Regions from separate parts of the Rugamonas sp. FW305-51 genome, predicted to be linked through region 2. Evidence: predicted binding sites of a transcription regulator. Region 2 holds the regulator's gene; the other holds the start of a gene.
What was found. The regulator LexA, encoded in region 2, represses DNA repair genes until DNA is damaged. The targets are predictions, from matches to a motif close to ACTGTATNNNNATACAGT.
Positions count from the first base shown of each region.

Region 1 (7,552 bases), on a different contig from region 2:
TTCCTGCAGCGCCTCGCCCGCCACGCCGTGGCTTTGCAATTCGGCCACGATGCGACTGTTGCCGTAGCGGGCCGCGCGGCGGTGGATCAGGGCTTCGGAAAAGCGCTCCTGCGACAGCCAGTTGTTCTTTTCCAGCCAGTCCAGCAAGGCGTCCACGTCCTCCCCCTCTTCCGCATGGCGGGCCAGCTTGCGGCCCAGCTCCAGGCGGCTGTGCTCGCGCATGGACAGGTAGCGCAGGGCGCGCGCCTTCAGGCTAGGTTGTTGTGCTGCCATCAAACCCTCTGCACATACGGCAAATGCTGTAGACCTTGCACATGCTGCGCACGGCGCACGGTCTGCATAAAAAACAAACCACCGGCCGCGCTGCGGTTCGGTGGTCGCTCGTTTCGGTGGTCGCTCGTACTTGCGGTCATCGGTCGTTCCCGACCACGCGGCGCGGCGCGGGCCGGGAAAGCGACGCCGTTCTTACGCCGCGTCCGCCTTGCTGTCGACGGCCTTGAGCTTGACGGCCGCCGGGCCACCCTGCTCTTCGGTCAAGGCCGGCAGCGCACGCACGCCCAGCGATTCGCGCACCTTGTTCTCGATTTCCCATGCCAGCTGCGGACGCTCCTGCAGGAAGGCGCGGGCGTTGTCCTTGCCCTGGCCGATGCGTTCGCCGTTGTAGCTGTACCACGAACCGGACTTCTCGACGATCTTCGCTTCCGCGCCCAGGTCCAGGATCTCGCCTTCGCGCGAGGTGCCGGCGCCGTACAGGATGTCGAAGTGGGCTTCCTTGAACGGTGGGGCGATCTTGTTCTTGACCACCTTGACCTTGGTTTCGTTGCCGATCACTTCGTCGCCGGACTTGATGGAGCCGGTGCGGCGGATGTCCAGGCGCACGGAAGCGTAGAACTTGAGGGCGTTGCCGCCCGTCGTCGTTTCCGGGCTGCCGAACATGACGCCGATCTTCATGCGGATCTGGTTGATGAAGATCACCAGCGTGTTGGTGCGGTTGATGGAGCCGGTCAGCTTGCGCAGGGCCTGCGACATCAAGCGGGCCTGCAGGCCGGGCAGCGAGTCGCCCATGTCACCTTCGATCTCGGCGCGCGGGGTCAGGGCCGCCACCGAGTCCACCACCACCATGTCCACGCTGCCGGAACGGACCAGGGCGTCGCAGATTTCCAGCGCCTGCTCGCCCGTGTCCGGCTGCGAGATCAGCAGTTCGTGCAGGTTCACGCCCAGCTTTTGCGCGTAGCCCACGTCCAGTGCGTGCTCGGCGTCGATGAAGGCGCAGGTGCCGCCCAGTTTTTGCATTTCCGCGATGGTCTGCAGGGTCAGCGTGGTCTTGCCCGACGATTCAGGGCCATAGATTTCCACCACGCGCCCGCGCGGCAAGCCGCCCACGCCCAGCGCGATGTCCAGGCCCAGCGAACCGGTCGACACCACCTGCACTTCCTCGATCGGGGTGCTGGCATCCATGCGCATCACGGAACCCTTGCCGAACTGCTTTTCGATCTGCGCCAGTGCAGCGGCGAGGGCCTTGGCCTTTTCAGATGCGGGTACTACGCCTTTTTTGTCGTCCATAATGTTCTTTCAGCCTGATGCGCAAGGGAACGCGCGGGTGGGTTTAGTCGGTACAAGCGATACTGTATAAAAAAACAGTGCTTATTGCAAGCGCGATTTTACAGGAGGTTTGAAACTGCTCAAATCTTGACGGCGTCCGACACAAAAATTCGCTTCGCCGGGGGAAATGTCACACAATACAGGCTTCTGCCGCCGGAGTGACTCATGCGTATTTTACTTGCCGAAGATGACAGTGTGCTGGCCGATGGACTGACCCGCTCGCTGCGCCAGTCCGGCTATGCCATCGATTGCGTGAAAAACGGCCAGGATGCCGACACGGCCCTGTCGACCCAGGAATTCGACCTGCTGATCCTGGACCTGGGCTTGCCCAAGCTGTCCGGGCTGGAAGTGCTGCGCCGGCTGCGCGCGCGCGCCTCGCTGCTGCCGGTGCTGATTTTGACGGCGGCCGACTCCATCGAGCAGCGCGTCAATGGCCTGGACCTGGGCGCCGACGACTACATGGCCAAGCCGTTCGCCCTGTCCGAGCTGGAAGCGCGGGTGCGGGCCCTGACCCGGCGCGGCGCCGGCGGCGGCGCCACCGTGGTGCGCCACGGCCCCCTCAGCTACGACCAGGTTGGCCGCAGCGCCTACATCAACGACCAGATGCTGGAACTGTCGGCCCGTGAACTGGGCTTGCTGGAAATCCTGCTGGCCCGCAGCGGCCGCCTGGTGTCCAAGGAGCAGCTGGTGGACCACCTGTGCGAATGGGGCGAGGAAGTGAGCAACAACGCCATCGAAGTCTATGTGCACCGGCTGCGCAAGAAGATCGAAGTGGGCGGCATCCGCATCGCCACCGTGCGCGGCCTCGGCTATTGCCTGGAGAAATACAGCGAACCGGCGCCCGCCGACGCCGCCAAGCCCGAGGCCAAGTGAGTCCGGCCGACGCGCCAGGGGCCGCCCAGGCCGCCGACGACTACCAGCCGCCGGCCGCCGAGCGCGACGAGGAAATCCAGCATTCGCTGTTCGGGGAAATCCTGGACTGGATGCTGGCCCCCCTGCTGCTGCTGTGGCCCATGAGCATCGCCATCACCTACCTGGTGGCCAAGTCCATCGCCAACCAGCCGTTCGACCATGCGCTCGAGGACAGCGTGACCGTGCTGGCCCAGCAGGTGCATGCCGTCAACGGCACCGTCACCAAGCGCCTGCCCGGCACGGCGCGCGACATCCTGCGGGCCGACGACGTGGACAACGTCTACTTCCAGATCCTGGGCCCGGGCGGGGTCTATGTGGACGGCGACCGCGACCTGCCGCCGCCCCAGGAGGAGGATTACTTCCGGGCCGGCACCGTCCACTTTCGCAACGACACCATGCACGGCACCCAGGTGCGGGTGGCCTATTCCTACGTCAAGCTCGACCACGAAGACCCGGACGACACCCACCAGGCCCTGGTGCAGGTGGCCGAGACGCTGGAAAAGCGGGCCAAGCTGGCCAACGAGATCATCAAGGGCGTGATCCTGCCGCAGTTCATCATCCTGCCCATCGTGCTGGCCCTGGTGTGGTTTGCGCTGGCACGCGGGCTGTCGCCGCTGGCCCAGCTGCAGGAGCGGATCCGGGCCCGCAACCCGGACGACTTGAGTCCCATCGAAGCGCGCCAGGTGCCCGAGGAAATCTCGCCGCTGGTCAATTCCCTGAACGACATGCTGGGCCGCCTGTCGCAATCGATCGCCATGCAAAAGCGCTTCATCGCCGACGCCGCGCACCAGATGAAAACGCCGCTGGCCGGCATGCGCACCCAGTCCGAGCTGGCCTTGCGCCAGACCGACCACGAGGAAATCCACCGTTCGCTCGAGCAGCTGGCCAAGAGTTCGCAGGCCGCCACCCGCCTCGTCAACCAGCTGCTGGCCCTGGCCCGCACGGAAAACCAGCCCCAGGCCGGGGTCGCCTTCACGCCGCTGGACCTGGGCGAACTGGCCCGCAACGTGGTGCAGGACTGGGTGCCGGCCTCGTTCGCCAATCAGATCGACCTGGGCCTGGAACCGCCGCCGGAGCCGGTGCAGATCGCCGGCGACCCCACCATGCTGCGTGAAATGCTGTCCAACCTGATCGACAACGCGCTGCGCTACACGCCGGCCGGCGGCAGCGTCACCGTGCGGGTCCATGCCACGGCCGAGCACGCCTTCCTGGAAGTGGAGGACACGGGCCCCGGCATCGCGCCGGCCGAGCGGGAACGGGTGTTCGAGCGCTTCTACCGCATCCTGGGCAGCAATGTGGAAGGCAGCGGCCTGGGGCTGGCCATCGTGCGCGAAGTGGCCCAGCAGCACGGCGCCGAAGTCGACATCTACGCCAATCCGCGCAGCCAGTCGGCCAAGCTGCCCGGCAGCCTGTTCCGCCTCACCTTCCCCCTGCTGCCGGCGCCGCCCGCGCCCGACGACGAGACCATCTACTATGGATAAGCACGCCCCGCCATCGGCCCACTGGCAACGCACGCGCCACCTGAGCGGCCTGCTGTTGCTGCTGTGGCTGCTCACCACCTTCGGCGCCGCCTTCTTCGCCCGCGAACTGGCTGGCCTGAACCTGTTCGGCTGGCCCCTGTCGTTCTACCTGGCGGCCCAGGGCGGCTGCCTGGTCTACCTGGCCATCCTCGGCATCTACGCCTGGCGCATGCGGCGCCTGGACCGGCAGTGGCGGCGCCAGCACGGCCAGGAGCGTCCATGACGGCGCGCCGCTCGCTGTTCCGCCGCCTGCGCAGCACCTACCTGTGGTTTACGGCCGGCTTCGCCTGCTTCCTGGTGGCGCTGGCCGTGCTGGAGCAGGAAGGCATGCCGCGCCAGTGGATAGGCTATCTGTTCATGTTCGGCACCATCGTGCTGTATGCGTCGATCGGTGTGCTCAGCCGCACTTCCAACGTGCTCGAATACTATGTGGCGGGGCGGCGCGTGCCGGCCATGTTCAACGGCATGGCCACGGCGGCCGACTGGATCTCGGCGGCCAGCTTCATCAGCCTGGCCGGCGGGCTGTACCTGCGCGGCTTCGACGGCCTGGCCTACATCATGGGCTGGACCGGCGGCTACTGCCTGGTGGCGCTGCTGATCGCGCCCTACCTGCGCAAGTTCTGCCAGTACACCATCCCCGACTTCCTGGCCGCCCGCTACGACGGCGGCGACGGCGGGCGGGCCGTGCGCATGCTGGCCGTGGCGGCCACCATCGCCATCTCGTTCACCTATGTGGTGGCGCAGATCTATGCCGTGGGCCTGATCGCGTCGCGCTTCACGGGCGTCGATTTCTCGGTCGGCATCTTCCTCGGGCTGGCCAGCATCCTGGTGTGCTCCTTCCTGGGCGGCATGCGCGCCATCACCTGGACCCAGGTGGCGCAGTACATCATCATCGTGGTGGCCTTCCTGATCCCGGCCATGTGGCTGGCCGTCAAGCACAGCGACAATCCCATCCCCCAGCTGGCCTACGGCAAGCTGCTGCCGCGCCTGAGCGCGCGCGAGGCCGTGCTGCAGCACGACCCCAGGGAAGCCCAGGTGCGGGCCACGTTCCGCCAGCGGGCGGCCGAGTATGACGCGCGGCTGCAGCAATTGCCCGTGTCGTGGGAAGTGGGCCGCATCGAAGCCCAGCGCCACCTGGACCGCATCAAGCAGCGCAACGCCTCGCTGCTGGAAATTCGCGCCGCCGAGCGGGCCCTGATCGCCTATCCGAAGAATGTGGACGAGGCCAACCGACTATGGACCGAGGCGCGCGACCAGTACCAGGCGCGGGCCGAGCCGCTCACGCCGCACGCCCAGCCCTACCCGGGCACGCCCGAGCAGTCCGACATCAAGCGCAACAATTTCCTGGCCCTCGTGTTCTGCCTGATGGTGGGCACGGCCGGCCTGCCCCACATCCTGATGCGCTCCTACACCACGCCCTCGGTGGACGAGACCCGCATTTCCGTGTTCTGGACCCTGTTCTTCGTGCTGCTGATCTACCTGACCATCCCGGCCCTGGCCGTGCTGGTCAAGTACGACATCTACAACGCCCTGGTGGGCAGCGACTACGCCCACCTGCCCAGCTGGGTATCGTACTGGGCCAATGTGGACAAGGCCAATCCGCTGCTCAACATCACCGACATCAACCACGACGGCATCGTCCAGCTGGCCGAGATCGGCATCGACGGCGACGTGCTGGTGCTGGCCACGCCGGAGATCGCCGGCCTGCCCTACGTCATTTCCGGCCTGGTGGCGGCCGGCGGGCTGGCGGCCGCCCTGTCCACGGCCGACGGCCTGCTGCTGGCCATCTCCAACGCCCTGTCGCACGACGTCTACTACAAGCTGGTCGACCCCACGGCCTCGACCCAGAAGCGGGTCACCATCTCCAAGCTGCTGCTGCTGGCCGTGGCCTTCATCGCCGCCTATGCCGCCTCGCAAAAGCCGGGCGACATCCTGTCGCTGGTGGGGGCGGCCTTTTCGCTGGCCGGCTCGACCCTGGTGCCGGCCCTGGTGTTGGGCGTGTTCTGGAAGCGGGCCAACCACTACGGCGCCCTGGCCGGCATGACCACCGGCTTTTGCATGTGCGTCTACTACATGGTGCACACCAGCCCCGTGCTGGGCGGCAGCGCGGCCGGCCAGTGGCTGCACATCGCCCCCATCTCGGCCGGCATCTTCGGCGTGCCGGCCGGGCTGCTGGCCATGGCCGCCGTCAGCCTGGCCACGCCGGCCCCGGCGCACCGCATCGCCTCCATGGTGGACTATATTAGAGCGCCGGAACCATAGCCAAGTTGAGTCGGCAATGTTATTCTGTGGAAATTATTAATATGGCAAAATATCCTGCCTGATAATTTCTACTGACTAATGATGCACTCTCCTGCCCCCCTGCTGCGCGCCGTCCTGCTGGGCTGTGCCCTGCTGGCACGCGCTGCTGCCGCAACCACCCCGCCGCCGCTGGAAAGCTTTTTCGACAATCCCGCCTTCACCGGCGCCAAGCTCTCGCCCAGCGGCAAGTTCCTGGCCGCCAAGGTGGCGTTCAAGGGCCAACGCGACCGCCTGGCCATCGTTGACCTGAGCAACAACGAAACGAAAATCGCCGCCAACTTCCGCGATGCCGACATCGGGCGCTTCGCCTGGGTCAACGACCAGCGCCTGGTCTTTACGGCCAGCGACCGCGACCTTGGCCAGGGCGACCAGCGCTATGCGCCGGGACTGTACGCCGTCGACCGCGACGGCAGCAACTACCGCCAGCTGGCCGAGCGCGGCAGCGCCTTCATCCAGGATGGCCATGGGCACCACCTGCTGCCGTGGAACACCTACCTGCTGGACCAGCCCGGGGCCCAGGATTCCGAGTTCATTTACGTGCTCCATCCCAGCGTGGAGGGAGCGGGCCGGCTGGGCGACTTCCAGCTGCAGCGGCTGAACACGCTGACCGGGCGCGTCAAGACCATCGAGGCGCCGGACAACAACACCGGCTGGCTGCTGGACCAGCACGGCGAGCCGCGCATCACCGTCACCACCGACAAGGGCACGGCCACCATCCAGTACCTGGACCCGGCCAACGGCCAGTGGCGCGCCGTGTCGGCCTTCAACCCCTACACGGGCCAGGGCCTGCGCTTCCATCCGCTCGGCTTCGGCCCGGACGGCAAGCTGTACGTGAGCGGCTGGGGCCAGCATGAAGACAAGTCGGCCTTGTACACGTTCGACCTGGCCGCCGGCAAGTTCAGCGAACAGCCGCTGCTGCGGGTGCAGGGTTATGACTTCGACGGCCAGGTCATCATGAACGAGCACAAGCTGCTGGGCGTGCGCTACCGCGGCGACGCCGAAGAAGTCCACTGGCTGGACCCGGACATGAAGGCGCTGCAGGCGGCCGTGGACGCCAAGCTGCAGTCCACCGTCAACCTGCTGACCCTGCCGGCCCGGCCGCAGACGGCCTGGGTGCTGGTGGAGGCCTATTCCGACCGCCAGCCGCACAGCTACCTGCTGTACAACCGCGACAGCAAGGCCTTGCAGCTGGTGGGCGAAACCTTCGCCCACATCGC
Region 1 covers NZ_JBYSZG010000032.1:330-7,881, forward strand. The annotation lists gene recX (recombination regulator RecX) at 1-273, opposite strand, end outside; gene recA (recombinase RecA) at 466-1,563, opposite strand; gene AC3WOS_RS19800 (response regulator) at 1,768-2,475, shown strand; gene AC3WOS_RS19805 (sensor histidine kinase) at 2,472-3,995, shown strand; gene AC3WOS_RS19810 (DUF4212 domain-containing protein) at 3,988-4,257, shown strand; gene AC3WOS_RS19815 (sodium:solute symporter family protein) at 4,254-6,296, shown strand; gene AC3WOS_RS19820 (S9 family peptidase) at 6,375-7,552, shown strand, end outside.
Region 1: a site for LexA is predicted at 1,625-1,642, ahead of recA (recombinase RecA). Genes of this name have one in related genera too.

Region 2 (7,552 bases):
TGACGCATTGCTGCTGTTGCAGCACCGCGGCCAGGATGCAGCAGGCATTGCAACCAACCACAGCAGCATGTTCGCCATGCACAAGGCGAACGGCCTGGTGCGCGACGTGTTCCGTACCCGGAACATGCGTACGCTGCAAGGCAATACCGGCATCGGCCACTGCCGCTATCCTACCGCCGGCTCGTCGAGCGAGGAGGAAGCGCAGCCGTTCTACGTCAACGCGCCGTACGGCATCACGCTGGCCCACAACGGCAACCTGACCAACTGGGAACAGCTCAAGCAGGAGATGTTCAAGAACGACCGCCGCCACATCAACACCGATTCCGACTCGGAAGTGTTGCTGAACGTGCTCGCGCACGAAATCCAGAAGGCCACCACCGGCCTGGTGCTGGACGCGGACGCCATCTTCAAGGCCGTGGCCGTGCTGCACCGCCGTGTGCGTGGCGGCTACGCAGCCGTGGCCCAGATCGCCGACATCGGCCTGCTGGCCTTCCGCGATCCGTTCGGCATCCGTCCCCTGTGCCTGGGCATCAATGAGACGGAGCAGGGCGAGGAATTCATGGTCGCCTCCGAATCCGTGGCGCTGGAAGGCATGGGCTTCCGCTTCGTGCGCGACATCGCGCCGGGCGAGGCCGTGTTCATCGACGCCGACAAGAAGCTGCACGCGCGCCAGTGCGCCGACAATCCGTCGCTCAACCCTTGCGTGTTCGAGTTCGTCTACCTGGCCCGTCCCGACTCCGTGATCGACGGCGCCTCCGTCTACGCCACCCGCCTCAAGATGGGCGAATACCTGGCCGAGAAGATCCGCCGCGAATTCAAGGATGGCGAGATCGACGTCGTGATGCCGATTCCCGATTCGTCCCGTCCGGCCGCCATCCAGCTGGCGCTGGCGCTGAACATCGAATACCGCGAAGGCTTCATCAAGAACCGCTACATCGGCCGCACCTTCATCATGCCGGGCCAGGCCGCGCGCAAGAAGTCGGTACGCCAGAAACTGAACGCCATCGCTTCCGAGTTCAAGGACAAGGTCGTGCTGCTGGTGGACGACTCCATCGTGCGCGGCACCACCAGCCGCGAGATCGTGCAGATGGCGCGCGAAGCGGGCGCCAAGAAAGTGATCTTCGCCTCGGCCGCGCCGCCGGTGATCTACCCTAACGTGTACGGCATCGACATGCCTACCCGCGACGAGCTGATCGCCTACGGCCGCACCAACGAGGAAGTGTGCCGCGAAATCACGGCCGATGCGCTGGTGTACCAGGACATCGAGTCGCTCAAGCGCGCCATTTCCGACGTCAATCCGGAACTGAAGAGCTTCGAGGCGTCGTGCTTCGACGGCATCTACGTCACGGGCGACATTTCCAAGGACTACCTGGACAAGCTGGAATATGCCCGTCATCACCCCAAGGCCGCGCCGGCCGAGGATGCGGCCCGCTCCCAGCTGAACCTGAACCTGGCCACCACGGAAGGCTAAGTTAAGTTCCCACCCGGCGCCGGCTGATGCCCGCGCCGGGTTTTTTGTATTCGGACTCGACATGAACGACAAGAAAAACTACGGCTTCACCACCACCATCCTGCACAACGACCGGCAGAAGGGCATCGAGCACGGCTCGCTGCACAAGCCCATCCACACCTCGGTCGCCTTCGGCTATGGCGATGCGCGCCAGCTGGCTTCCGTGTTCCAGGGCAAGGAGCCGGGCTTCCGCTACGGCCGCCAAGGCAATCCCACCATCTCGGCGCTGGAAGACAAGGTCAACAAGATGGAGCAGGGCGTGGGCACCATCTGCTTCGCCACCGGCATGGGCGCCATCGGCGCCGTGTTCCAGTCGCTGCTGCGGGCGGGCGACCATGTGGTGTCGTCGTCGTTCTTGTTCGGCAATACCAACAGCCTGTGGCAGACCGTGGCCGGGCAGGGCGTGGACGTGGCCTTCGTGGACGCCACCGACGTGGCCAACGTGGAAGCGGCGCTGACGCCGGCCACCCGTATCGTGTTCGTGGAAACCATCGCCAACCCGCGCACCCAGGTGGCGGACTTGAAGCGCATCGGCGAGCTGTGCCAGGCGCGCGGCATCCTGTATGTGGTCGACAACACGATGACGACGCCTTACCTGTTCCTGCCCAAGGCGGTGGGGGCGGGGCTGGTGGTCAACGCGCTGACCAAGTCGATCGGCGGCCACGGCAACGCGCTGGGCGGCAGCCTGACCGACACGGGCGCCTATGACTGGACGCGCTATCCGCACATCTACGAGAACTACAAGAAGGCGGCGCCGGTGCAATGGGGGCTGGCGCAGATCCGGGCCAAGGGCTTGCGCGATTTTGGCGCCTCGCTGGCGCCGGAGGCGGCGCACCACATCGCCGTGGGCGCGGAAACGCTGGCGCTGCGCATGGAGCGCACCAGCTCGAACGCGCTGGCGCTGGCGCGCCTGCTGGAAGCGGACGAGCGGGTGGCGGCCGTGTATTACCCCGGCCTGGCGTCGCACCCGCAGCATGGCATTTCGGGCGAGCTGTTCCGCACGTATGGCTCGCTGCTCAGTTTCGAGCTCAAGGACGGCATCGACTGCTTCGACTTCCTGAACCGGCTCAAGCTGGCCATCCCGGCCAGCAACCTGGGCGACACGCGCACGCTGATCATCCCGGTGGCGCACACCATCTTCTACGAAATGGGTCCAGTGCGCCGGGCATCGATGGGCATTGCCGAATCGCTGATCCGGGTATCGGTGGGCATCGAGGATGAGGCGGACTTGCTGGACGACTTCCGCACCGCCCTGGCCGGCTGCTAAACCCCAAAAAATGGGGACGTACCCCATTTTTCGGTTGGGAAAGACGGCAGCGTTTTAAAAAATGGGGACGTACCCCATTTTCAGGCCTACCTGAAAATGGGGTACGTCCCCATTTTTATTCGGCGCCGCGGGCCTGCTGGCTCGGGGCGGATGGGCGGCTTAGTGCCAGGTGCGCATCAGGCCCACGGCCAGGCCTTCGAGGGCGAATTCGTCCGCTTCCGGGTCGACCTTGATGATCTTGAAGTCGGGGTTCTCCGGCAGTAGTTCGATGGTCGAGCCGGTCTTGCGGTAGCGCTTGACCGTGACATCGTTGCCGATGCGGGCCACGACGATCTGGCCGTTCTTGGCACTGTCTACTTTTTTCACGGCCAGCAGGTCGCCGTCCATGATGCCGGCGTCGCGCATCGATTCGCCCCGCACTTTGAGCAGGAAGTCGGGCTTGGCCGAGAACAGGGCCGGGTCCACGCTGTAGCTGGTCTCCAGGTTTTCCTGCGCCAGGATGGGCGAGCCGGCCGCCACGCGCCCGATCAGCGGCAGCGACATCATCACGGACGCGGCCACCTTGGCCGCCGCCGCTTCCGCATGTTGGCCCAGCAGGCGGATGCCGCGCGAGGTGCCGGCCGCGATTTCGATGGCGCCCTTGCGCGCCAGCGCTTGCAGGTGTTCCTCGGCCGCGTTGGCGGACTTGAAGCCCAGCTCGTTGGCGATCTCGGCGCGGGTGGGCGGGAAGCCGGTGTTTTCGATGGCATCCTTGATCAGGTTGAGAATTTGTTCTTGCCGTGCAGTGAGCTTAATCATGGGGGCGCCAGGGGCTGTGTATATAGACAGTCTGTATTTTTGTACAGTGCGCCTGTGATTGCAAGAGGGATTTCTTGCTTTGGGCGAAATAATGTGAAAAAAACTTGCGCGGGGCGCACACCGGGCGCCATTTGGCGCCCGCCACGGGCAAAACGGCTATCGGTATTGAACTTTGGCAGGAAAGCTGCTATAGTCGCCGGCTTACCTCTTCCCACACCTGTCTTGACGCCAGGGTGGGCTATTTTCACAGTCCTTAAGGGAGTTTGCATGCGTCACTATGAAATAGTATTTATCGTCCATCCGGACCAGAGCGAGCAAGTGCCCGCCATGATCGAACGTTACAAAGCCAGCGTAACCACCCGCGGCGGTTCGGTACACCGTGTTGAAGATTGGGGCCGTCGTCAAATGGCTTACTCGATCCAGAAACTGGCCAAAGCACACTACATCTGCATGAACATCGAGTGCGACAACGAGACCCTGGTCGAGCTGGAAACCGCATTCAAATTCAATGATGCCGTGTTGCGTCATCTGACCGTCAAGATGAAGAAAGCGGAAACCGCTCCTTCGCCAATGATGAAGTCGGTACAACGTGAAGATGCAGCGAAATCCCATCGCGCTGAAGCTCCAGCAGCAGCCGCTGCTCCAGCCGCTTAATTGAGCAGGATTCCGAACTGAACCAGCTCCAGTTTACCGCCCTCATCGCCGAGCGGGACGCCATCCGGTACACCCCGGCCGGCATGCCGATTGTGAATGCCACCTTGCAGCACAGGTCGCAGCAGATGGAGGCGGGCATCGCCAGGTTGAGCGAGTTTGAAGTGTCCGCGGTTGCCGCGGGCGACATTTCAGGCCGCTTCAGCCAGGCGCCACTGGCAGGCGTATATCAGTTCACGGGATTTCTGAACAAGAAAAGCCGCAATAGCAAAAGCCTGGTATTTCACATCATTGATTTTCGTGCTGTCGCAGACAGCGCACCTATTTAGATACAGGAGCCTAAAATGGCATTCGGTAAAAAGTTCGACAAAAACAAGCTCAAGCTGAAAGAAAAGCGCAAGCAGCAAAACCCACTGTTCAAACGTAAGAAGTTCTGCCGCTTCACCGCTGCACACGTGGAACAAGTGGACTACAAAGACGTAGACACGCTCAAAGATTTCGTCCAGGAAAACGGCAAGATCATGCCAGCACGTCTGACCGGTACCAAGGCGCACTACCAGCGTCAAGTTGACACCGCAATCAAGCGCGCTCGTTACCTCGCGCTGCTGCCATACACCGATCTGCACCACGCTTAATCGCGTCGTACAGATAAGATCCTGGAGAGAACTATGCAAATCATTCTGTTGGAAAAAGTCGTTAACCTGGGCAACCTGGGTGAAGTCGTTAAAGTCAAAGACGGTTACGCACGTAACTTCCTGATTCCGCAAAAAATGGCTCGCCGCGCTACCGCGACCGCCGTGGCGGAATTCGAAGTCAAGCGCGCTGAACTGGAAAAAGCTGCTGCCGCCAAGCTGGCCGCTGCCCAAGCCCAAGGCGAGAAGCTGAACGGCATGACCGTGAACGTGTCGCAAAAAGCGGGCGTGGACGGCCGTCTGTTCGGTTCCGTGACCAACTTCGACATCGCTGAAGCGCTGACCAAAGCTGGTTTCGCCGTGGAAAAAGCTGCCGTGCGCATGCCTACCGGTCCTCTGAAGACCACCGGCGAGCACCCAGTGACCGTTGCCCTGCACACCGACGTGGTGGTGGAAGTGACCGTTGCTGTCGTGGGCGAAGCTGCCTAAGTAACACACGCTAGACGCGGGCGGCAACGCCCGCTGCAGCGCCAGAAAAAGCCGGGCTTGCCCGGCTTTTTCTATGGGCCGCCCATTTGGCTTATTTGGCAAGATGTTGCTGTGCAGCATATTCTTGCCACGCCACCTGCGGCGCGCGCCCATTTTTGTAGCCCAGCTACGAACTTTTTTCTCGTCAATAATTTTTGACGGACGACTATGCAGGTATAATTCGCGCCATGAACGCCCCCCCAGATCCACAAGTCGATTCGCTCCGCATTCCACCGCACTCCATCGAAGCAGAACAGTCTGTGATCGGCGGTTTGTTGCGTGACAATGCGGCGTTTGACCGCATCGCCGACTTCATGCATGCGGAAGACTTCTATCGCTATGACCACCGCATCATCTTCGAACAGATCGTGCGGCTGATCAACGGCTCCAAGCCGGCCGACGTGATCACCGTGTTCGAAGCGCTGACCCAGCTGGGCAAGGCGGACGACGTGGGGGGTATTTCCTACCTGAATGCGATGGCGCAAAACACGCCATCGGCGGCCAACATCCGCCGTTATGCCGAGATCGTGCGCGATCGTGGCATTTTGCGCCAGCTCATCACGGTGGCCGACGAGATCTCCGGCCAGGCCTTCAGCCCCCAGGGCAAGGAAGTCAAGCAGATGCTCGACGAGGCCGAATCGAAGATCTTCGCCATCGCCGAGCAGGGTGCCCGCGGCGCCGCTGGCTGGACCGCCGTGCAGCCGCTGCTGACCCAAGTGGTCGAGCGCATCGACGAGCTCTACAGCCGCGACAACCAGAGCGAGATCACGGGCGTGCCGACCGGCTTTATCGACCTGGACCGCATGACCTCGGGCCTGCAGCCGGGCGACCTGGTGATCGTGGCCGGCCGCCCGTCGATGGGCAAGACGGCGTTTTCCGTCAACATCGGCGAGAACGTGGCCATCGAAGCGGGCTTGCCCGTCGCGATCTTCTCGATGGAGATGGGCGGCGCCCAGCTGGCCATGCGTATGCTGGGCTCGGTGGGCCAGCTCGACCAGCACCGCCTGCGCACGGGCCGCCTGAACGACGAGGATTGGCCGCGCCTGACGCACGCCATCCAGAAGATGAACGACGCCCAGCTGTTCATCGACGAAACGCCGGCCTTGAACCCGATCGAAATGCGGGCCCGCGCGCGCCGCCTGTCGCGCCAGTGCGGCAAGCTGGGCCTGATCATCGTCGACTACCTGCAGCTGATGACGGGCTCGACCCAGGGCGACAACCGCGCCTCCGAGATTTCGGAAATTTCGCGTAGCCTCAAGGGCCTGGCCAAAGAGCTGCAGTGCCCCGTGATCGCCCTGTCCCAGCTGAACCGCTCGCTGGAGCAACGCCCCAACAAACGTCCCGTCATGTCCGACTTGCGCGAATCGGGCGCTATCGAGCAGGACGCGGACGTGATCATTTTCCTGTATCGCGACGAGGTCTACAACCCGGACTCGCCCGATAAAGGCACAGCCGAAATCATCATCGGCAAACAGCGTAACGGCCCGATTGGCGCCGTGCGTCTGACCTGGATAGGCCAATACACCAAGTTTGGTAACTATGTCGGTAACCTGGCGCTTTACCAAGGCGACTAACCCAACGCGCCGTCCGTCCGCACGGGCGGCCAAGCAACTCGAAATACTCAACGGAGAATGACATGTTTGGACGTTTGATGCCCACCGAGGGCAAATTTTTTGACCTGTTTAACCAGCACGCCGACTTGTGCGTCAAGGGCGCGCGCGAAATGCTGGCCCTGATGAGCAATTTCGACGACCTGGAAAACCGCGTGCACGCCATTGAGGGCGTCGAGAAGCAAGCCGACAAGATCACCTACGCCACGGTCGATTTGCTGCACAAGACCTTCATCACCCCGCTCGACCGCGACGACATCCACAAGCTGATCACCCGCATGGACGACATCCTGGACTTGCTGGAAGACGCGGCCCAGACCGTCTCGCTGTACGACCTGCACTCGGTCACGCCGGAAGCGAAGCGCCTGGCCGAACTGGTGCTGGCCTGCACGGAAAAAGTCAAGGAAGCCGTGGGCATGCTGCACAACATGGACAACTCGCGCAAGATCGTGGCCGTGTGCGAAGAGATCGACCGCCTGGAATCGGACGCCGACCACGTGATGCGCGCCGCCATGTCCAAGCTGTTCCGCGATGAACCGGACGTGCGCCATCTGAT
Region 2 covers NZ_JBYSZG010000057.1:22,241-29,792, forward strand. The annotation lists gene purF (amidophosphoribosyltransferase) at 1-1,471, shown strand, start outside; gene AC3WOS_RS25505 (cystathionine gamma-synthase family protein) at 1,533-2,777, shown strand; gene lexA (transcriptional repressor LexA) at 2,937-3,575, opposite strand; gene rpsF (30S ribosomal protein S6) at 3,843-4,229, shown strand; gene priB (primosomal replication protein N) at 4,247-4,555, shown strand; gene rpsR (30S ribosomal protein S18) at 4,571-4,861, shown strand; gene rplI (50S ribosomal protein L9) at 4,895-5,347, shown strand; gene AC3WOS_RS25535 (replicative DNA helicase) at 5,575-6,960, shown strand; gene AC3WOS_RS25540 (DUF47 domain-containing protein) at 7,023-7,552, shown strand, end outside.